Regions from separate parts of the Oscillibacter sp. GMB15532 genome, predicted to be linked through region 3. Evidence: predicted binding sites of a transcription regulator. Region 3 holds the regulator's gene; each other region holds the start of a gene.
What was found. Region 3 encodes Rex, which represses fermentation and respiration genes when NADH is low (regulators of the CRP and FNR family bind a similar motif). Its sites were predicted from a motif close to ATTGTTAANNNNTTAACAAT; they were not measured.
Positions count from the first base shown of each region.

Region 1: ABVS15_RS07565 (acetyl-CoA C-acetyltransferase) is a predicted target of Rex. The motif match lies at 2,255-2,274, and genes of this name have one in related genera.
Region 2: ABVS15_RS02900 (butyryl-CoA:acetate CoA-transferase) is a predicted target of Rex. The motif match lies at 4,075-4,094, and genes of this name have one in related genera.

Region 1 covers NZ_JBEVTO010000005.1:100,618-107,970, reverse strand. Annotated here, with positions in the region: gene ABVS15_RS07570 (PLP-dependent aminotransferase family protein) at 1-551, shown strand, start outside; gene ABVS15_RS07565 (acetyl-CoA C-acetyltransferase) at 785-2,041, opposite strand; gene ABVS15_RS07560 (peptidyl-prolyl cis-trans isomerase) at 2,358-3,332, opposite strand; gene lepB (signal peptidase I) at 3,372-4,049, opposite strand; gene mfd (transcription-repair coupling factor) at 4,042-7,353, opposite strand, start outside.
Region 2 covers NZ_JBEVTO010000002.1:71,914-79,266, forward strand. Annotated here, with positions in the region: gene ABVS15_RS02880 (NAD(P)/FAD-dependent oxidoreductase) at 1-492, shown strand, start outside; gene cmk ((d)CMP kinase) at 504-1,178, shown strand; gene ABVS15_RS02890 (lysophospholipid acyltransferase family protein) at 1,175-1,810, shown strand; gene ABVS15_RS02895 (bifunctional 4-hydroxy-3-methylbut-2-enyl diphosphate reductase/30S ribosomal protein S1) at 1,807-3,762, shown strand; gene ABVS15_RS02900 (butyryl-CoA:acetate CoA-transferase) at 4,141-5,487, shown strand; gene ABVS15_RS02905 (CarD family transcriptional regulator) at 5,667-6,146, shown strand; gene ispD (2-C-methyl-D-erythritol 4-phosphate cytidylyltransferase) at 6,187-6,918, shown strand; gene ispF (2-C-methyl-D-erythritol 2,4-cyclodiphosphate synthase) at 6,915-7,353, shown strand, end outside.
Region 3 covers NZ_JBEVTO010000002.1:216,165-223,517, reverse strand. Annotated here, with positions in the region: gene ABVS15_RS03605 (hypothetical protein) at 1-168, shown strand, start outside; gene ABVS15_RS03600 (hypothetical protein) at 254-436, opposite strand; gene ABVS15_RS03595 (S-layer homology domain-containing protein) at 512-1,579, opposite strand; gene ABVS15_RS03590 (redox-sensing transcriptional repressor Rex) at 1,608-2,237, opposite strand; tRNA gene ABVS15_RS03585 (tRNA-Arg) at 2,426-2,502, shown strand; gene ABVS15_RS03580 (GlsB/YeaQ/YmgE family stress response membrane protein) at 2,783-3,037, shown strand; gene ABVS15_RS03575 (hypothetical protein) at 3,539-4,474, opposite strand; gene eno (phosphopyruvate hydratase) at 4,776-6,062, shown strand; tRNA gene ABVS15_RS03565 (tRNA-Arg) at 6,444-6,520, opposite strand; gene ABVS15_RS03560 (hypothetical protein) at 6,783-7,343, shown strand.

The DNA.
Region 1 (7,353 bases), on a different contig from region 3:
CCGGGCGGCCCATTCCGCCGCTGCAAAGCATTGACGGCGGGGGCCGGGTGGCGTACCTCAACACCTTTTCCCAGACCATTGCCCCGTCCATGAGGATGGGCTTCGTGGTGCTTCCGCCAAGACTTTTGGAGCAGTACCGCAAAAAGCTAGGATTTTACGCCTGCACCGTTCCCGCCACAGAGCAATTTGTTCTGGCCCGGTTTCTGGAGCAGGGGTACTACGAACGGCATCTGGCCCGGATGCGGACGGAGTACCGCTCCCGCCGCGCCGCGGTGCTGGAAGCGTTTCGCCGCAGCCCCTTTGCCAGTCGGGTCCATATTGCGGAGCAGGGGGCGGGGCTTCATTTTCTTCTGCGGCTGGATACGGACCGAAGCGACCAAGAGCTGGACGCAAGGGCGCGGGCCATGGGTGTGCGGCTGGGCTTTTTGTCGGAATATACCCGCCGGAGAACGGCGGAGTTTGACCACACACTGGTGGTGAATTACGCGGGGCTGGAACGGGCGCATCTGCCGCAGGCCATGGCGCTTCTGGCGGAGATTTTTGCTGAATGACGCTGCGGGCGCCGCTGCGGGGGAGGGCTGGGCCAGTCCCGGCCCGCATACAAAGGGAGTATCCACGATGCGGTTCCTGCGCTTGCTCCCGGAAGACCCGCTAAAGCAAAGCGAGGGCTTGCCCTGTAAAAATAGTTGTGCAGGCGAAAACTTGAGGGGCGGGATAAAAACAAAAATCAGGGCTGCGGCGATTCGCCGCAGCCCTGATTGATGTAAAGCCTTAGGTTAGAAAATCAGCACTTCTCGAAGATGGTGGCAACGCCCATGCCGCCGCCGATGCACAGGGTGGCAAGACCCTTCTTCGCATCGTCCCGCTTCTTCATCTCGTGGAGCAGGGTGACGATGATCCGCGCGCCGGAGGCGCCCACGGGGTGGCCCAGAGAGATGGCGCCGCCGTTGACGTTGACCTTGCTCATGTCAAACTTCAGCTCGCGGGCCACAGCGATGGACTGGGCGGCGAAAGCCTCGTTGGCCTCGACCAGATCGATGTCCTCGATGGAAACACCGGCCTTTTCCATGGCCTGACGGGAGGCGGGAACAGGGCCCACGCCCATGATCTTGGGATCCACGCCGCCCTGGCCCCAGCCGATGAGCTTGGCCATGGGCTTCAGGCCGTATTTCTTCACGGCCTCGCCGGAGGCCAGCACGATGGCGGCTGCGCCGTCGTTGATGCCGGAGGCGGAAGCGGCGGTGACGCGGGGCGTGCCCTTGTCGTCGGTTTCCTGCGCGCCGGTGAGCTCAAAGGTATGTACTACCTGAGGATTGGGGGACTCAGGACCCACGGGGAATGCGCCCTTCATCTTGGCCACGCTCTCCATGGTGGTGCCGGCGCGGGGGAATTCGTCCTTCTTGAAGTCAACAAAGTCCTTCTTGACCTTCACGGGGACGGCGACAATCTCGTCGTCAAACTTGCCGGCGGTTTGAGCGGCCTCGCACTTCTGCTGAGAGGAGACGGCGAACTCGTCCTGCTCCTTGCGGGTGATGCCCCACACGTCGCAGATGTTCTCGGCGGTGGTGCCCATGTGGTAGTTATTGTATGCGTCCCACAGGCCGTCCTTAATCATGGAGTCCACCAGCTTCTTGTCGCCCATGCGGGCGCCCCAGCGGGCGTCGGGAGCAACGTAGGGAGCGGCGGACATGTTCTCCGTGCCGCCGCAGACGACGACGTCGGAGTCGCCGGCCAAAATGGAGCGCGCACCCTCGATGACGGACTTCATGCCGGAGCCGCAGACCATGCCCACGGTGTAGGCGGGAACGGCATAGGGAATGCCGGACTTGACAGCCACCTGACGGGCAACGTTCTGGCCGAGGCCGGAGGTCAGGATGCAGCCGAACATAACCTCGTCCACCTGCTCGGGCTTCACGCCCGCGCGGGTCAGGGCTTCCTTAACCACGATGGCTCCAAGGTCGGCGGCGGGAATGCCCTTCAGGGCTCCGCCAAAAGAACCGATGGCTGTACGGCAGCAATTCACGACATAAAGTTCTTTCATGATGTTCCTCCATTTTTCAAATAAATTCTTGCGCGGCAAAAGCCGCTTTGGACATTGGGAAATTCCCCGGAAACGCGGCGGCGGAGGGGCGTGACGGATGGCCCTGACATCTCCGTCAGAACCCTTCCGAAAGGCCCGCTCCTAACTGCTGTTAACTTTATTATAGAGAAGTTTTGCCTGTCCGTCAATGGGAAAAGCGGTACTTTGAAAATATTTGTTAAACTTTTGACAAAATCTCTTCCATTTTCGTCACCTTGACGAAAATGGAAGAGATTTCAAAAAAATATTCTGTTTTATTCGCCTGGAAATCCGGTGTTCAGCCCTTAGCGGTCCTTGCTGCGCTGAGATTCTTATAAAACGAAGCGGCAGTAAAGTCCCCATATTCTTTTGCCGGGACTACCTGTGCGCCTGACGCCAGAGACTGGATATGCGCGTCGAACCAAAGACCCGCCGCCGCATCCATATCCGTGGGCAAGAGCCGCAGCAGATATACACCGCCCTCCGTCTCCACCGGGTTGCTCCAGCGGCCCTGCTCCAGCCCCGCCAGCGCCTGTTCGGCGGCCGCAGGCAGCGTTCCGTCGCCCGTGGCGGCGGTGACGGTGGTGTAAACTCCGTCTTTCAGCGCAGCCGGGTCCTTCTCGGGGTCCTGCTCCAGATCGGACAGGGCGGCGGCGGCCAAATCCGCGTTGGGGAATACCAACACATCGGCAGTGTAGACCCCGGCGGACGCGGCGAAGTCGCTGGCGGCTCCGTCGGCGGGGGACAGCTCGCTTCCTCCCGCCAAAGACAGGGCCCGGAGCTGCTCGTATAGGTAATAGTCGGCGGTCAGAAGCTGCGCGCCCGCGCGGTCAAGGCCCATTTGCGTCAGAATGTCCAGATATGCGTCCTCTCCGCCGTATTCGGCGGCCTGTGCCGCCCAGTCCGAATCCATCGCGGACAGATTTTCCGCCGTCAGCACACAGCCGTTGGCTTCCGCCAGGGCCTCCACCGTGTCGTAAAACACCGTGGCGTCCAGCGCCTGCCGCTTTACATAGTCATCCAAAGTCTGCCCGCCCGCGTCGGCGGACCAGTCCGGCTCGCCGCCCGCCTGCTCCGCCAGATAATCGCAGTCGGCGGTCAGCCAGTAGAAATACCGCGCAGCCGGGACCTCCCGGCCGTCCACGGTCAAAAGCACCGCCTCCGGCGCAATGCCGGAGGCCTCGTAATAAAGGCCCGCCGGTTCCTCCGTCTTTTTGCCGCAGCCGCTCAGCAGTGTCATCACCGCAAGCAGGGCCGCAAACGCCCGTTTCATATGCCTGCTCCTTCCTCCCGGCGGAGCAGGCGGGCGCACTTAGCCCACCCGGCGCACGCCGAGCCACGTATTGCCCGGCCACAGGGAGACGACGGCCAGCGCCCGGGCGCGAATATTGGATGCGGGAACAAAGGGGTCCTGCCAGAAGCGGCTGTCCAGAGAGTCGTCCCGGTGGTCGCCCAGCAGGAAAACGCAGCCCTCCGGCACGGTGAAGCGTTCGGCTTCCCCGTGGGAATAGGTAATCCCCTGCACGGGAAGATAGCGCTCCTCCAGCTCTGTGCCGTTAATCAGGACATTGCCGTCATAAAAGGAGACGGTTTCCCCCGGCAGGCCCACCACCCGCTTTACCAGCGTCTGGCCCAGCTCGTCGCTGTCAAAAAGAACAATGTCCCCCCGCTCCGGCACTGGGTCCCCCACGGCGTAGCTCAAATGCCAGCTCAGAAACACGGAGTGAGTGGGCAGGGTGGTTTCCATGGACCCGCTGGTGACAAAGCCCAAAAGAAAAATTCCCCGGAACAGCGCCAGCATCACAAATACGGTGATGAACAAGTATCCATAGTTGCGCAGAAATCTGCCAAAGGGAGTCCTGCCGCGCTCGTTGACGGGCTTCGTCCGCTTTTTCGCCTTTTCGGGCTTTTCCGTCATAGCGGGCTTTTCTGCCGCTTCGGGCTTTTTCGCCTTTTCAGGCAGCTCCTTCCGGTCCTTTTCCTCAGACATGGCCGTTCTCCTTTTCTTTCGTATCCTCCGCCGCAAGGCGCAGGTCTTCCACCAGTGCGGACGCTGTTTCCAGCACGTCCGCGCCGGGGCGTAATTGCAGGGTCAGCATGGGGATGTCCCCGGCACTAAGGGTCAGCAGCCGCCGGTATTTCGGCAGGGCGCACACCGCAGCCAGTGCCTCCGGATGGAATACCCCCAGCTCCAGCCGCAGCCGTTCGCCCTTCTGGCTCAAATCGGTGACTCCGGCAGTTTGCGCCGCCGCCCGCAGAAGTGCCACGTCCAGCAGTGCCAGCACGGGCTTTGGCGGGTCGCCGTAGCGGTCCATCAGTTCGTCTAAAAGCTCGCCGGAATCCTCCGGCGTGCGGATGGCGGCGATGCGGCGGTACAAATCCATCCGCTGCTCCGCCGAGGGGACATACCGCTCCGGCAGGTGGGCGTTCACCGTCAAATCGGCGGAGCACTCCGCCGCACGGACGGGCTGCACGCCCTGTTCCTCCAGCACCGCCTCCTCCAAAAGCTTGAGATACATGTCGTAACCAACGCTCATCATGTACCCGGACTGCTCCGGCCCCAACAGGTTGCCCGCGCCCCGGATTTCCAAATCCCGCATGGCGATTTTAAAACCGGAGCCGAACTCCACGTATTCCCGGATGGCGCCAAGGCGCTTTTCCGCCGTCTCCTGCAAAATTTTGCCCTGGCGGTAGGTGAGGTATGCATAGGCCCGCCGGGTACTGCGGCCAATGCGTCCGCGAAGCTGGTGGAGCTGGGCAAGTCCCATCCGGTCCGCGTCCTCAATCACCAGTGTATTCACGTTTGAGATATCAATGCCTGTTTCGATGATGGTGGTGCACACCAGCACGTCCGCCTCGCCGTCCACCATCTGGCGCATCACGTCGGACAGCTCCCGCTCGGACATTTTTCCGTGTCCCACGACAATGCGCGCCTCCGGCCCCAAAAGCTTTTGCAGCCGCCCGGCGGTGGTGGAAATGGAGTCCACCCGGTTGTGGAGGTAATAGACCTGCCCGCCCCGGCTCAGCTCCCGGCGAATAGCGTCCGCCACGATTTGCCAGTCGTGCTCCAGCACGTAGGTCTGCACCGGCTGGCGGTCAGCCGGCGGCTCTTCAATGGTGCTCATGTCTCTCAGGCCCGACAGGGCCATGTTCAGTGTCCGTGGAATGGGCGTGGCGGAGAGGGTGAGAGTGTCCACCTGCTGGGCAAGCTCCCGCAGCCGCTCTTTATGGGTCACGCCAAAGCGCTGCTCCTCGTCGATGACCAGAAGACCGAGATTCTTAAACTGCATGGACTTTTGTAGGAGCTTATGAGTGCCGATCAAAACGTCCACGCCGCCGGTGCGGGCGGCCTCCAAAATCCGTTTTTGCTCCTTGGGCGAGGTAAACCGGGACAATACCTCCACGCTGACGGGAAAGCCTGCAAAGCGGCTCATGGCAGTGGCATAGTGCTGCTGGGCCAAAATGGTGGTGGGCACCAGAATCGCTGCCTGCTTTCCGTCCAGCACGCATTTCATCACGCCCCGCAAGGCTACCTCCGTCTTGCCATAGCCCACGTCGCCGCACAGCAGCCGCTCCATGGGCCGGGGCCGCTCCATGTCCACCTTGATTTCCTCGATGGCCCGAAGCTGGTCGTCCGTCTCCGGGTAGGGGAATGCGTCCTCAAATTCCTGCTGCCACGGGGAATCGGGCGAAAAGGCAAAGCCGGGCTGCTTTTGCCGCGCGGCGTACAGGGCGATGAGGCCCTTGGCAAGATCCTTTGCCGCCGCTTTGGCTTTGGATTTGGACCGGGCCCACTCTGTTCCGCCCAACTTGTTCAGCCGGGCGTGTCCGTCGTCCTCGCCGCCGCCGATGTACTTGCTGACCTGATCCAGCGCCGTCACCGGCACGTACAGGCAGTCTCCGGCCGCATAATCGATTTTAATATAGTCTTTTTCCACACCGTCCACCGGCATCCTCCGGATGCCGGAGAACCGGCCTACGCCGTGCTGGGCGTGGACGACCAGATCACCGGGGGAGAGGTCGGTGAAGGACTGAAGCTTCTGCCGTCCGGAGTCCTGCTTCAGCTTCCGCCGCTTTTGGGCGGCGGGGGACAGTTGGCCCTCCGTCAGCACCGCAAGGCGGAGCTGGGGCCACTCGCTGCCCGCGCTCAAAGTTCCGGCGGCCAGCCGCACCTCGCCGGGGGCGGGCATGGCGGCATTGCGCAGGTCCAGCGTGGCGGGAATGTCTCGGTCCTCCAGCAGCCGCAGCAAATTTTTCGCCCGGGCCTCGCCGCCGCAGAGAATCAGAACGCCGTACTCCGCAGCACGATAGTGATTCAAGTCCTCGGCGGCGGTTTCAAGGCTTCCGCCGTAAGAGGGAAGCTGCTTGGTGGTGAGGTTGATCAGTGCTTTGGGCGGAATAGGATAGCGGGAAGTGGGCAGCGCCGTTTCCATCACACAGGGAAACTCCGAAAGGCGGGAAAACAGCTCCTCGGCGGTCATGGTAAGGCGGGAAAACGTCCCTGCCAGAACCCCCGCCTCCATCAGGGCCTCCGTGTCCTGCTTCGCCTGCAAAACAAAGCCCTTCACCCGTTCCTCCACCCGGGCCGTCTCGCTCAGAAAAATCACCGAGTCCGGGGGGAGGTAGTCCAGCCCCCAGGCGGGTTCGGGGTATACGGCGGCAAGATACCGGTCGGCGCCGCTTAAAGAGACCCCGTCCCGCAGCCGGGCCGCGTCTGCCCGCAAAGACGACGCGGCGGGGGAGGATGGGTCCTTTTTTTCCAGCTTTTCCGCCTCCTTTTCAAGAGAGACGGCAAGACCGGGGATTCCGCCGCTTGCCTGATGGGGAAGTACCTCGGCGGCGGGAAGCAGCAGGGCAGACTTTACATTTTTCACCCGCCTCTGACTTGCGGGGTCGAACAGACCCATGGAGTCAATCTCATCGTCAAACAGCTCACAGCGCACCGGCTGGTCCATCAGAGGGGAGAACACATCCAGAATCCCGCCCCGGACGGCAAATTGCCCCACGCCCTCCACCTGCTCGCAGCGGACGTAGCCGGCGGCGGTCAGCTCTTCGGAAAGCTTGTTTAAATCCACGCGTCCGCCGACTTTCAAGGTCCGCGTGGCGGAGGACAGCAGTTTTTTGGGCTGGGTCCGGGCCATCAGCGCGTCCACCGTGGCAATGCAGACGGAAACGTGCCCGCGGGTCAGGGCGTACAGCGCGGCCAGACGGTTCTGCTCCCACGCGCGGGAAGCCACCGCCCCCGCCCGGAACTGCCACTCCCGCCCAAGCAGAATCACCGGCTCCGCCCCCGT
Region 2 (7,353 bases), 140 kb from region 3:
GCCCATATGCGGCATTTTGGAGAAAAGGCGTATCGGCTGGAAATTGATCTGAAGCCCGCCCTGGACGAGGGGCAGTTGGACAAGCGCCTGCTCTCTGACTTTGAAAAATACGCCAACAGCGATTTTTGTAACGCGCTGAGCGATCTGTTGCCCCAAAAGCTGATTCCGGTCATGGTGGAGTGCTGCGGGATTTCCCCGCATCGAAAGGTGCACGATGTCACGCGGGAGGAGCGGCAGGGCCTGCTGCGTCTTTTAAAGCATTTTCCCATTGCTGTCGATGCGCCCCGCCCGGTGGAGGAGGCCATTGTCACCGCCGGTGGCGTAACAGTGCGAGAAATCGACCCAAGCACCATGGAATCAAAGACTGTAAAGGGACTGTACTTTGCGGGCGAGCTGATTGATGTAGACGCCTATACCGGAGGCTTTAACCTGCAAATTGCCTGGGCAACCGGGCGCGCCGCGGGATTTGCAGCGGCGGATACCAAGGAGTAAGGAGCATTCCCATGAAGAACGTGAGCATTGCCATCGACGGGCCCTCCGGCGCGGGGAAGAGCACACTGGCCCGGGCGCTGGCAAAGAAAAAAGGATATTTGTACATTGACACAGGCGCTATTTACCGGACCGTCGGCTGCTATGTCCGCCGCTGTGGGGTGGACCCGGCAGACGAGGCGGCGGTGTTGCGGCTGCTTCCGCAGGCGAAGGTGGAACTGCGTAGGGGCGAAGATGAAACGCAGCGTATGTTTTTAAACGGAGAAGACGTGTCGGAGGAGATTCGCCTTCCCGAGGTTTCCAAATATGCCTCCGTCGTCTCCGCCCACCCGGAGGTCCGGGCGTATCTGTTGGAAATGCAGCGGGAGCTGGCCCGGAACCACAGCGTGGTGATGGACGGACGGGACATCGGTACGGTGGTCCTGCCCGACGCGGACGTGAAAATTTTTCTCACCGCCTCGGTGGAGACCCGAGCCAAGCGGCGGTATCTGGAGCTTTCGGAGCGGGGAACGCCTGAAGCGCTGGATCAAGTGCGCAGCGAGATTGTCCAGCGGGACTGGGACGACTCCCACCGTGCCGCTGCGCCGCTGCGGCAGGCGGAGGGTGCCGTGGCGGTGGATACCACGACACTGAATTTTCAGGAGAGTCTGGCCGCGCTTTCACGGGTGGTGGAGGAGGCGCTGAAATGAAGCCTTTTAACCGTTTTTTTGTGTTTATTTACTATGTGGTGGGCTTTGTCACTCATCTGCTCCATCCTGCCAAGGTGGAGGGGATGGATCGCCTGCCCAAAGGGGGAGCGTTGCTGTGTCCCAACCATGCCAGCGACTGGGACCCCATTATGGTGGCGCTGGTGCTGCCGGTAAATTACCGGCTGCACATCATGGCAAAGGAAGAGCTGTTCCGCAATCCGCTTTTGGGCTGGATTCTGCGCCGGGTGGGGGTGTTTCCCGTCAGCCGGGGCGGCAGTGACATTCAGTCGGTCAAAACCGCCATGCAGGCCATTAAATCCGGAGACAATTTGCTGATGTTCCCGGAGGGAACCACTGTTCGCAACGGCATCGGCCATGTGGACGGCTTGCCTGCCCACGCCCACGGCGGCGTGGCCATGATCGGGATCCGCACGGGCGCGAAGCTGGTGCCGGTGTTTGTGGACGGGGAGAAGAAGCCCTTCCGCCGTACCCGCATCATTTTCGGCGAACCCTATGAACCCCGGATTACCGGAAAGCACGGCACGGCGGAGGAAATTCAGACCGTGGCGGACGAGGTTCTGGCGGCGGCCTACGCTTTAGGCGGACAGGCCGTGGGAGGGACGCCGCTGTGAAAGTACTCTTGGCGCAGAGCGCCGGGTTTTGCTATGGCGTGGAGCGGGCCGTGGAGCTGACGAAGAAAACCGCCGCCGAAAGCGGCTGCTGCGTCATGCTGGGAGACCTGATTCACAATGCCCATGTGGTGGCGGAGCTGGAGGCTCTGGGTGTGCGGAAAATCGCAGGACCGGAGGATGCACCGGAGGGTGCAACCGTCGTGCTCCGTTCCCACGGAGAGCGGCGGGAGCTGGTGGAGGAACTGGCGGCACGGGGACTTCGCTGCGTCAGCGCCGCCTGTCCTAACGTGTTGCGGATTCAAACCCTTGTGGGGCAGGCGGAGGAGGACGGACGGCAGGTCATCATCATCGGGGAGCGAAATCATCCTGAAATTCAGGGAATCGCCAGCTATTGCAGGCATCCGCTGATTTTCGGCGGGCCGGAGGAGCTTGCCGCCTGGCTTGCGGAGGACCCAACACGGCGGGACCTTCCCATCACGGTGGCGGCACAGACCACCTGTATTCGTGAACTTTTTGAGACTTCCATAAAAATCTTAAAAAAACAGTGTACAAACGCCAAAATATTTGATACAATATGCAATGCTACGCGTAAGCGTCAATCCGAGGCGGCAGAGATTGCCGGGCGGGTGGACGCAATGGTGGTGGTTGGAGACCCCAGAAGTGCAAACACCAAACATTTGACGGAAATTTGTATTGAGAGATGCCCGCGCGTTCTCCAAATCGAGGGGGCGGACGAGCTCTCGCCGGATTTTTTCAATGGTTGCTCTGTTGCAGGTCTGACGGCCGGTGCCTCCACGCCTGCGGGCATCATTAAGGAGGTATATGCAACGATGAGTGAAGAAATCAAGAACGTCGAAAGTGGCGAGGAATCCTTTGAGGAACTGCTGAATCAATCTTTTAAGACTTTAAATACAGGCGAAAAGGTAACCGGCATCGTCACGGCCGTGGGTCCCACGGAGGTGCAGGTGGATGTGGGTGCCAAGCAGGCCGCATACATCAAGGCCAGCGAGTTGAGCGACGATCCCAACGCCAAGCCTGAGGAGCTTCTGAAGGTGGGCGACGAGATCGAGGCATATATCGTCCGCGTCAACGACATTGAAGGCTATGCCGAGCTGTCCAAGAAGCGTCTTGACACTGTGAAGGTCTGGGAGAATATCGAGCAGGCCGTAGAGGACAAGACCGTGATGGACGGCGTCGTCACCGAAGTCAACAAGGGCGGCGTGGTCGTTTCTGTCAAGGGCGTGCGCGTGTTCGTGCCCGCCTCTCAGAGCGGCATGCCCCGCGGGGCGGACCTTGACACCATGGTCAAGTCCAAGGTGCAGCTGCGCATCACCGAGGTCAACCGCGCCCGCCGCCGTGTGGTGGGTTCCATCCGCTCCGTGGCTGACGAGGCTCGTAGAGCCGCGCAGGACGAGGTGTGGAACAGCATCGAGGTTGGCAAGCGCTATACCGGCACCGTAAAGTCTATGACCGCTTACGGCGTGTTTGTGGACATTGGCGGTGTGGACGGCATGGTGCATATCTCCGAGCTGAGCTGGAGCCGCATCAAGACCCCCTCCGAGGTCTGCAAGGTGGGCGATTCCATGGAAGTGTACGTCATCTCCTTCGACGCCGAGAAGCGCAAGATTTCTCTGGGCGTGAAGGACCGCGGCGTGAATCCCTGGGAGGACTTCATGAGCAAGTACCGCGTGGGCGACGTGGCTACGGTCCGCATCGTCAAGCTGATGACCTTCGGCGCGTTTGCCGAGGTTGTCCCCGGCGTGGATGGCCTGATTCACATTTCTCAGATTGCCGATCGGCGCATTGAAAAGCCCGGCGACGTGCTGAGCGAGGGTCAGGAAGTGGAAGCCGAGATCATCGCCGTGGACGAGGAGAAGAAGAAGATTTCCCTGTCTATCCGCGCTCTGCTGGCTCCCGCAGCGCAGGACGAGTCCGAGGTTGAGGGCGAGTAAGCCAAGCCTCACCGATTGATACGCAATTCAGCTCCGGAAATGCAAAAGCATTTCCGGAGCTTTCTTTCTATCCGCTTCCTTGACATAATCCGCTTATTCCGACAATTCATTCGGCAAACCGCCGAAAATTTTTTGAAGCCTTGGAGCTGAAATCACGCAACCAGCAGTCGCTTTTTATAGACCCCGGTTTTTTCCAGGACAATCAAGCGTAGGGGCGGCTGGAGCGCCTCCCGTACAGGGCTATGGCGACTGCCGCCGCTTTGGAAATCCTGCGCGCAAATTTCACAGATTTGATTGCATTCTAAAAACCATTATGTTACAATATTGACAATCTTTGAAACTGCATGGTTTTATTGAAAAAACAGGGAGGAATTTTTCATGAGCTATCAGGAGACATACAAACAGAAACTGAAGACTGCGGACGAGGCTGTCAAGATCGTCAAATCCGGAGACTGGATTGATTACGGCTGGTGCGTAGGAACTGTCGACGCGCTGGATAAGGCTTTGGCAAAGCGCGCGGACGAGCTGACAGACGTGAATATCCGCGGGGGCGTTCTCACGCACCGTCCCGCTGTGATGAATGTTCCGGATGCGGCGCGGCATTTTACATGGAACTCCACGCACATGGGCGGTCTGGAGCGGAAGATGGCCAAGGAGGGTCTGGCGTTTTACGTTCCCATTCGGTATTCCGAGCTTCCCCGGTACTACCGTGAAAATATGGCACCCATCGACGTCCTAATGATACAGGCTTGCCCCATGGATTCCCATGGCTGGTTCAACTTCGGGCCCAGCTGCTCCCACCTGAAGGCGGCCTGTGAACGCAGCAAATGTATTATTTTAGAGGTGAATACCTCCTTACCCTATTGCCACGGTGGCTTTGAAAACTGCATTCATATCGACGATGTGGATATGATTGTTGAAGGAGAGAACAGCCTTCCCGATGAACTGGGCGGCGCTGCCCAGCCCAGTGAGACGGATCTTGCCATTGCCCACCTTGTCATGGAGGAGATTCCCAACGGGGCCTGCCTCCAGCTTGGCATTGGCGCCATGCCCGGCACCGTGGGCAAGCTGATTGCCGAGTCCGACCTGAAGGATTTGGGTGTACATACGGAGATGTACGTGGACGCGTTCGTGGATATGTCCAAGGCCGGGAAAATCACCGGCAAATACAAGCCCTTTGACAAGGGCCGTCAGGCCTTTACCTTTGCCGCGGGCACCCGGAAACTCTATGAGTTCCTGGATAACAACCCCCAGTGCATGGCGGCTCCTGTGGACTATACCAACGATGTTGCCCGCGTGTCCCAGATTCCCAACTTTGTCTCTATCAACGGCGCAGTGGACATTGACCTGTACGGGCAGGTTTCCTCTGAGTCCTCCGGCACCACCCACATCTCCGGCGCAGGGGGCCAGATGGACTTCGTGATGGGTGCATATCTGTCCAAGGGCGGAAAGAGCTTCATCTGCTGCTCCTCCTCTGTAAAGGACAAGAAAACCGGCGAGCTGACCTCCCGTATCCGCTCCACGCTGCTTAATGGCTCCGTCGTCACCGCTACCCGCAGCAACCTACACTATCTGGTAACGGAATACGGCAAGGTCAACGTCAAGGGTATGTCTACTTGGCAGCGGTCCGAGGCCATCATCAGCATCGCCCATCCCCAGTTCCGGGAGGAGCTGATTGCCGAGGCAGAAAAAATGCACATCTGGCGTCGGTCCAACAAGAAGTAAGGCTCTCTTTTTGATAAAAATCGCCCTTCACAGTGCCGTGGAGGGCGGTTTTTTACGGTTTACGCAACATTTTTCAGGATATACTTGTAAGATTACCCGAAATGTGATATGATCTATTTAAGATTTTTGGAATTTTGATAATTGCGATGAGCGCATCCGGGACATGAAAGGAGCCTGAAATGTTCAGTGTCGGAGATATGGTGGTTCATCCCATGCACGGCGCCGGTGTGATTGACGGCATTGTGTGTGAGAAGCTCGGCGGCGCGGCGCAGGATTACTATGTCTTTAAGATGCTGGTGGGCGGGCTTCTGTTGAAAATTCCAACGGCCAACAGCGATGCGATCGGCCTGCGCCCCGTGTCGGACCGGGCGGAGGTGGAGGCGCTGTTCAGTGCGCTTCCCACCATGAACATCGACGAGAGCACCAACTGGAACAAGCGCTATCGCGAAAATCTCCAGCGGCTGAAAAGCGGGGACCTTTATGAGCTGGCTCGGGTAATCAAAAGCCTGACCATGCGCGACAGGGAGCGGAGCCTGTCCACCGGAGAGCGGAAAATGCTTCACAACGCCAAGCAGATTTTGATTTCGGAAATCGTGCTTACCGGCGTGGGCAGCTATGAACAGGTGGAGCAACGGCTGGACGGTTCCATGGAGGTATAAATACGGGCCGGGGAAAGCCGGTCGGGGAAGAGGAGATCCAATGTTCCGTTTCTTTCACCGTTTCAAAGATGCGCAGCGTCCCTTTTGTACGGCGCTGGTAGCTGCGGCCGGCGGCTCCTCCCGGATGGGAGAGGGAATTAACAAGCTGCTGGAGCCGCTGGACGGCATTCCCGTTCTGGCCCGGACGCTGCTGGCGCTTCAGCGGGCGCAGCGTGTGGACGCCATCATTGTGGCGGCCCGGGAGGAGGATATCCTGTCCTTTTCCGATTTGTGCCGTACATATGATATTTCAAAATGCGCCAAGGTGATTCGGGGCGGAGAGTCCCGTACCCATTCGGTGCTGCTGGCCGCGCTGGAGGCTGACGAGAAAACGGAGCTTCTGGCGGTGCAGGACGGGGCGCGCCCTCTGACTGTGCCGGAGCTGATTGACAGCGTGATTGAAAAAGCGGCAAGGTGCAACGCTGCCGCCCCGGCGATTCCCGTGAAGGACACAGTGAAAACCGTGCGGGACGGGCAGGTGGAAGAAACGCTGGACCGCTCCGCACTGGCTGCGGTACAGACGCCGCAGGTGTTTGAAGCCAGCCTTTTAAAGGCGGCACTTCAGTCCGCCATGGAAGCCGGGGCTGAGACGACGGACGACTGCTCCGCCGTGGAGCGGCTGGGCAAAACCGTATATCTGGTGGACGGAGACGAGGAGAACCTGAAAATCACCACGCCGCTGGATTTGATTCTGGCTCAGGCGATTTTGGACGCCAGGGAGGGTCTGCTATGACGGGGCTGCGCATCGGTCAGGGCTATGACGTTCACCGGCTGGTGGAGGGGAAAAAGCTAATTCTTGGCGGCGTGGAAATTCCTTGGGAAAAGGGACTTCTGGGCCATTCCGACGCGGACGTGCTGACCCACGCCGTGATGGACGCACTGTGCGGTGCGGCGGGACTGGGGGACATCGGTACCCTGTTTCCGGACAGCGACCCTCAATATGCGGGCGCGGACAGCATTGCCCTTTTGCGGCAGGTGGCGGCGCTTCTGCGGGAGAAGGGCTATGCGGTGGTGAACGTGGATGCCGCGTTGATTGCCCAGCAACCGAAAATTGCCCCCTACAAGGCGGAGATGGCGAAGAATCTTGCCGGGGCGCTTGGTGTGGAGCGGGACCGGGTGAATTTGAAGGCCACTACGGAAGAAGGTCTTGGTTTCACGGGAGACGGCT
Region 3 (7,353 bases):
CTGATCGATGTGAAGAGCATTGTGACGTTTCTGCTCACCGGAACCTTTGCCGTGCTGGCGATTCGGGGAGATATCAACGAGCGGGAATTTATGACGGTCTTTACCGTGGTGATCAGCTTTTATTTTGGCACAGAGATTCAAAGGTGTGTCAGCGAATCCAGAAAATAACGGCTTTGCCGAAAGTAAATGCCCCAACGCCCCCGCACCCTAAGGTGCGGGGGCGTTGGGGCAAATATGAAGGGTTTTTGCTAAATTAGCAGCAGGGAGTAGGATTGCAGCCGCCGCAGTTGTTCCCGCAGCCACCGCAGTTGTTGTTGCAGCCGCAGCCGCAATTGTTGCCGCCCCAGCTGTTGCCGTTGCCACAGAAGCAGAACAGGAGGATGAGGATAATGATCCAGCAGCAGTTCCCGCCGCCAAAGAAGCCGTTATTACACATAATTGGACCTCCTATGAAATCGTAGACCGACCATGCATCAGTCTCAATCCATAGTATGCGGGCCTGCGTTGTGTGTTACGAAAGGCGGTGAGATGAAATCATTGCTTGGGCAAAAGAGTGCTCCTCTGCTGTAAAAACGCCCCGATTCAGTAGTGTCTGGCACAACGTCTCCCCTGTACCGGCAACCTCCGCGTCCAGGGCGTACCAAGAGACATAGACCAGATCTGCCCGCAGGAAGGAGCCCTTGGCCAGAACGGCCCGCTCCCCAGAGGTCAGAACGCCGCGGTCCACCGCCCGATCCAGCGTCCCGGTCAGGTCTGTCGTGCCGGTGGAGCTGTGGCCCAGCGCCCGGAGGACAAATTCCACGTATTGATAAGAATTTACCTTTTGCCCGGGACGGAAAGTGGTTTTGGTATAGCCGTTGGAATAGCCCTTGGAATAGGCGTAGCCCACATATTTTGCGGGCTCGGACCCAGCCTCGATGTCGGTAAACGGGGTGGAGCCGGTATAGGCCAGCGCCGCGTCCTCCTCGCCCAGCAGGCGGATGAACATAATCAGCGCCTGGAGCCGTGTGGGGGATACCTCCAAGTCAAAGCCCTCGCCAAAGCCGGTAAGGCTGCCCCGGAACAGGCGGACTGCCTTCAGGGCTGACGCGATGGCGTTGTAGTCCGTGGCGGAGGAATAGGAAAGGGTGTTGGGCCCCTGATAGGACAGCACGGCGGTTTTCCCCGTCACCGAGAAGGCGGCGGACGTGTTCTCCGCCACCAGATAGCGGTGCCGAGGGAGCAGGGCAGAGCCGGAGGAAACCTCCGTTCCGGTGGTTGCGTCCACCACTGCACCGGAGGAAAAGGTAACCCCGACCTCTCCCGCCAGCGGCAATACAAAGGTTCCGGTAGAGCCGGAGAGAACGTCTCCGGATTTCAGCCGGGTTTCCGTCCATTCGGCTGCGCCGGAGGGTTCGCCAATGGACGTACCGGAGCCCAGCGCGTCGATTTTTTTCCGCACGGTGTCGGTAAAGGTCCCGTTCAAATAGGAAAGGGAAACAAGCGGATCGTCGGCCCCGCCGCCTGCCGCAGCGGCGTACCAGCCAACCATGGCCGACAGCAGCAAAAAGAGCGCGGGAAGCAGCGCCCGTTTTTTCATAGGAACTCCTTTCACGCGCCTGAGCAGCTCAGCGGTTTGCGATGCGGTAGCTCAGCGTCAGCAGGCTGTCTGCAAAGTGAATGTTTTCAAACTGCACCACTGGGTCCGTGCTGGACAGCTCCGTATTGGTAAAATTCCAGAAGCCGCGGATGCCCAGTGCAATCAGCCGGTCGGCAACCTCCTGCGCCACATGCTGGGGAATGGTCAGCGACACCACATCTATCTGATGAGTCCGGATAAACTCATCCAGCTCGTTCATAGAGCGGACGGGAACGCCGTTAATGCTCGTTCCCACAAGTCTCGGGTCCACATCGAACGCGGCGTCCACGGTAAAGCCGGTCTGGGAGAAAGGGAAATTTTGCAAAAGAGCATGGCCAAGATTGCCCGCGCCGATCATGACAAGGTGGTGATTTTTGTCCACACCCAGAATGTGGCCGATTTCTGCCCGCAGCTCCTCTACATTATAGCCGTAGCCCTGCTGCCCAAATTCGCCGAAGCAGCTGAAATCCTGCCGGATTTGGGAGGCGGTAATGTTCATTTCCTGCCCCAGAGAGTGGGAGGAAATACGGACAACGCCGCTGTTGTGCAGGCTATTGAGCTGGCGGTAGTATCGGGGAAGACGCCGAATTACGGCGTCGGAGATGTTTTCTTTTTTCAAAGGGATACCCCTCCTCTGACAAAATCCGTTAAATAATTCTCAAATAATAGTTTAGACCAAAACAGGAATAATGTCAATTTTTTTAACAATCTTTTTGTGAAAATTTTTTTCTGCATCAGGGCTTTACTTTTGTAGAATTACCTGTTATACTAATTTTTGCTGTTTGGTTGTTTCCAAATTGCGGATATGCGCCCGTAGCTCAGTTGGATAGAGCGTTAGACTCCGACTCTAAAGGCCACTGGTTCGAATCCAGCCGGGCGTACCAAAAATAAACCCCTGAGGCTTGAGCCTCAGGGGTTTATTTTTTTAACTAAGTACACAAAAGAGTACACACACGCTATATTTTTAATAATTGCGTAAAATGCGTTCATGGTGTCATCTGCTGCTTTTTCAAATCCAGTCGGACAGAAATTGCTGCATTTTAACACATGGGACCACGTTGCGTGCCAAAAACTGTGATATTTTGGTATCGTGGATTTTTACATACAAAGGAATGATAGAGTAAATTCTCCGCATACTAGAGTAAAACGAAGGGAGGAATTACCTTGGGCATCTTAGGATGGATCGTTATAGGCGCTCTCGCTGGTTGGATCGCAAGTATGATTACCAATCATGATGAAAAGATGGGAGCAGGCGCCAATATTGCCGTGGGTATCGTTGGCGGCTTTCTAGGCGGACTGGTTATGAATCTATTGGGTGGCAGTGGAATCACCGGATTTAATCTATGGAGTTTGCTGGTTGCCGTAATCGGAGCTGTTATCTTACTGTGGATTGTAAGTGCAGTTAAAAGAAAAGCTTAACTGAAACAAGAAACCGACCGCCTCTGGGTGGCCGGTTTCTTTTGGCCGGCGAGCATCTACCGGGCGTCCGCCTTTCTGTGTCACGCCCCCGAGTGAACCAGAAGCGGGAAAAGAGCCACCGGAGGACATCATCCGCTGGTGGCTCTTTTAAAAAATTATCTTTTCCATATAAGCGCTGCGACAATTACAATCGCTACAAAAAAAGATGCCAGCAACAAAGCAAGGATTGTGAATGACATTGAGAGTAATCACTCCTTTCTCGTATGTACTTGTACAAAAACATACTAACAGACAATCGGAGCAAAGTCCGATCAATTCAGCCGCCATTCCTGTACACAGGCGAGATAGAAAAAATAGAGCCTGTGGATTCGCTTTTTACCCCAGGAAAAAAGCTAATCCACATAGTAGCGGTCGTTTCCGGATTCGTCCCGAACGGTAAAGCGGTCCACCCGGGAGAACCCCTTTTATCTGATATACAGCTTCATATTGTTTTCCAATCCGTTACGCCCGCAAAACCAGTTCCTGAATGTGGGTGTTCAGTGTGTCTTCTTCCGCCTGCATGACGGACTTCATACCTTCCAGTTTCCCCTGAATGTCCTCTACCTGACAGCGAGTGGAGCCAATTTGCTGCTGGGAGCTGTGAATGCTGTCCAGCACCGCCCAGTCGGCAAATAGTCCGTCAAAGAAATAATCCGCAAAACGAAGAAATCCATCCACCTGTGCCTGTACATTGGCCTGCACAGTCACGTCGGCAAGCTCGGTGTGGTAGCGACGCAGACGATCCTGCAAATCGTTGATTTGCGCCTGTGCATCGTCCAGATGAGAGTGCTTGACAAGGTCGGAAATCAGTCCGCCCCCCAGCAGGTCCCAAGTGCCCCAGCCCTCGGCGCTATCCAGAGAGCCTTCAATGGATGCAATCTGCCGCAGTACGCCTTGCCCAACGGATATTGCCTCGTCAATTTCCCGCTTTTGTGCCGCTATATAGCCCAGCCGGTTTTCCATATGGCACAGTTTGTCACCAAAAGCTGGATTTTCTAGTTTTACGGCGTCCATCTTCTCCGCGAACAGCCGGTCGTACTTCACTTGTACTTCGGAGAGATCACACAGCTCGGTTTCCAGCGCGTGAATGTCATATTCCGCCGCCTCCACCTGACGACGGGCGGTGTCGTGTTTCACCGCTGCTGCATAGGCTTCCGCTTTTTCCTTGTCCAGTTTTTCTTCCTTTTTACTGATGGCCGCGTAAAAAAAGGCGGCAAGGCTGTTTTTTTCCAGCCGATCAACATCGGCCTGCTCTTTGGAGCGTTGGGTGGAAAGCCGCCCCTCCTCCGCTTGAAGCTCGGTCAGCTGGGAGCGAAGACTCCGCAGCATGGATTCTATTTTTCCCTTGCGCGCCAGCTTTTCCTGCAGCGCATTCAGCTCGGTATTATAATCACGCATAGCGCACCTCTTTTTTGTTTATCATTTACTATGTCACTTACTATATCACGAAATAGCCGTAAATTCCACTGTTTTGACATGACAAATACTTCTTGGAGGGGATGCCCTGCACAGCTATCTTTGTAAAGGAGCACCCGGAAAGAGAACATGTCCCAAGTGCAGTTTGTTTTACGCACTGTGCAATTTAAACATAAAATATTAATTATTTTGTACATGTTAATATTTGCAAAATTTGCTATACTTTATAGGAAGACAAACAACCTGTAAAATATCTGATATATAAAACAAAGGAGATGGAATGATGTCTAAAATTACTGCCGTGACAGCAAGAGAAATTCTGGATTCCAGAGGGAATCCGACGGTTGAGGTAGACGTAGCGCTGGAGAGCGGCGCTTTGGGCCGTGCAGCGGTCCCCTCCGGAGCCTCCACCGGGACGCGAGAGGCCGTGGAGCTTCGGGATCACGACGAAAAACGGTTTCATGGCAAGGGCGTTCAGACGGTGGTAGGCAATGTGAAGACCATCATTGCGCCCGAAATCGTCGGCTTTGACGTGCTGGACCAAAGGAAGCTTGACCGCACGCTCATTGAGTTGGACGGTACGGAAAATAAATCGCGGCTTGGTGCCAATGCGATCTTAGGGGTATCTCTCGCTGCGGCAAGGGCCGCTGCCGCCTCTTTAAATCTGCCCCTGTTCCGGTATATCGGCGGAGCGGGTGCCTGCGAACTGCCGGTGCCGATGATGAACATTCTCAACGGAGGCAAGCACGCGGACAACACCGTGGATGTGCAGGAATTTATGATTATGCCTGTGGGTGCGGACAGCTTTGCCGGGGCCCTGCGGACATGCGCCGAGGTATACCAGACCCTGAAGGGCGTTATGAAAGATAAGGGGATGAACACCGCGGTGGGCGACGAGGGTGGCTTTGCGCCGGATCTCGCCACCAATGAGGACGCGCTGAAGCTGATTGTAGAGGCGATTGAAAAGGCGGGCTACCGGCCCGGAGAGGATGTGTCCATTGCACTGGACCCCGCCTCCTCCGAATTCCGTGTTGATGGGAAATATGTGTTTGCCGGGGAAAAGGTCAGCCGCACCTCTGAAGAAATGATCGACCTTTACGCCGAGTGGATTCGCAAGTATCCCATCATCTCCCTTGAAGATGGGCTGGCCGAGGACGATTGGGACGGCTGGGCTGCTCTGACGAAGCGGCTTGGTGACAGGGTGCAGCTGGTGGGCGACGATATTTTTGTCACCAATCCGAAGATTCTCAAGGAGGGAATTAAGAAGCATGTGGCAAATTCCATCCTGATTAAACTCAACCAGATCGGAACGCTGTCCGAAACGCTGGAAACGATTCAAACGGCGCAGAAGGCGGGCTATACTGCCGTTGTCTCCCACCGGTCGGGAGAAACGGAGGACACCACGCTGGCGGATGTGGCGGTTGCGCTGAATGCGGGCCAGATTAAGAGCGGCGCGCCCTGCCGGGTGGACAGAATCGCAAAATATAATCAATTGCTGCGAATTGAAGAACTGCTGGGCGGCAGCGCCGTTTTCAGAGGAAAAGACAGCTTTTACAGCATCAAGAGATAAAGCACAGTCTCCACCCACAGGGTCAAGCGCTGAACAAAGGCCGTGGACGTAAAGACCGGCTTTGAAATGCAGCTGGGGGAGACACCATAAAAAACAAACAACATCCCCGCGGGAGCGCATCGGCTCCCGCGGGGATGTTGTTGCGTATAAATTCAAATTCGCTGTGCAAGCTTCGCTTCCAAGGGTCTTATTTATGACAAGAGGTACGGAGCCTTGCAGCCGCCCCTGCGGAGCAAAAAATAATTTCCAAAGCTATCGTGCAGATGCGCTTTGCACCGCGTGCTGTCCCTTATTCCCAGAGGTGTTGCTTTTCAGGGATATCAATCCGTTGCGGCTCTAAACAAAAAGAAAAGAAGCCTTGAAAAATCAAGACTTCTTTTCTGGTACGCCGTGAGGGATTCGAACCCCCGGCCTTCTGGTCCGTAGCCAGACGCTCTATCCAGCTGAGCTAACGGCGCGTACCACTGTTTTCAAACAGCTTAGTTATAATAGCACGGCATTCTATAAAATGCAAGCATTTTCTTCTAAAAATTTTCACTTTTTTTCCTGGGGCTTGTAATGAGAAAAACGCTATGCTATAATTATCAAAACTTGCAAAGCCCACGGACGCCGGTTGGATGCGCGGCGGCAGAGGCCTTTTGAGGGCGTTGCCCGCATAAGACGGATGCCCCAAAAGCCCCGGTAAAGGCTCGGGCGGGACCCGGAGAAGGAGCGGCGAACATGGAAATAAAAAATTTCAGAAGCGTTACATTCGGTGGCTTTGATAAAGAGGAAGTCATTCAATACGTGCAAAAGACCGCGCAGGAAAACACGGATGAACAGGAAGCGCTTCGCAAGGACAACAGCGCCCTGCGCGAGGAGAATGAGGCGCTGAAAAAGCAGCTGGAAGTCTCATTGCGGGAGCAGGCGGAAACGGCCCGGCGGGAAGGCACGGAGCTGCGGGAGAAAATTCGCTCGCTCACGGCCGAGTTGGAAGAGCTGCGCCCCCAGGCCCTATCTTATCAGGAGGTCCGCGCGCAGGTGGGGGACATCGAGTGTCAGGCCCGGCGGCGGGCTGGGGAGCTGGAAACAGCCACCACCGCGCGGCTGAATGCGCTGGTATCTGATATTCAAAAGCAATATCAGGACTTGGCCGGGGCTTTTGATGTAACTGCCGTTCAGGTCACTGCGGAGCTGCGGAAAATTGAAGTGGGTCTTTCTCAGCTTCCCCGGGCAATGGATCAGGCCGGCAAGGAGCTCAGCGAGCTGGTGTCCGCCGCAGGCGGCGAGAAAAAAGCATGATGTGCACAGA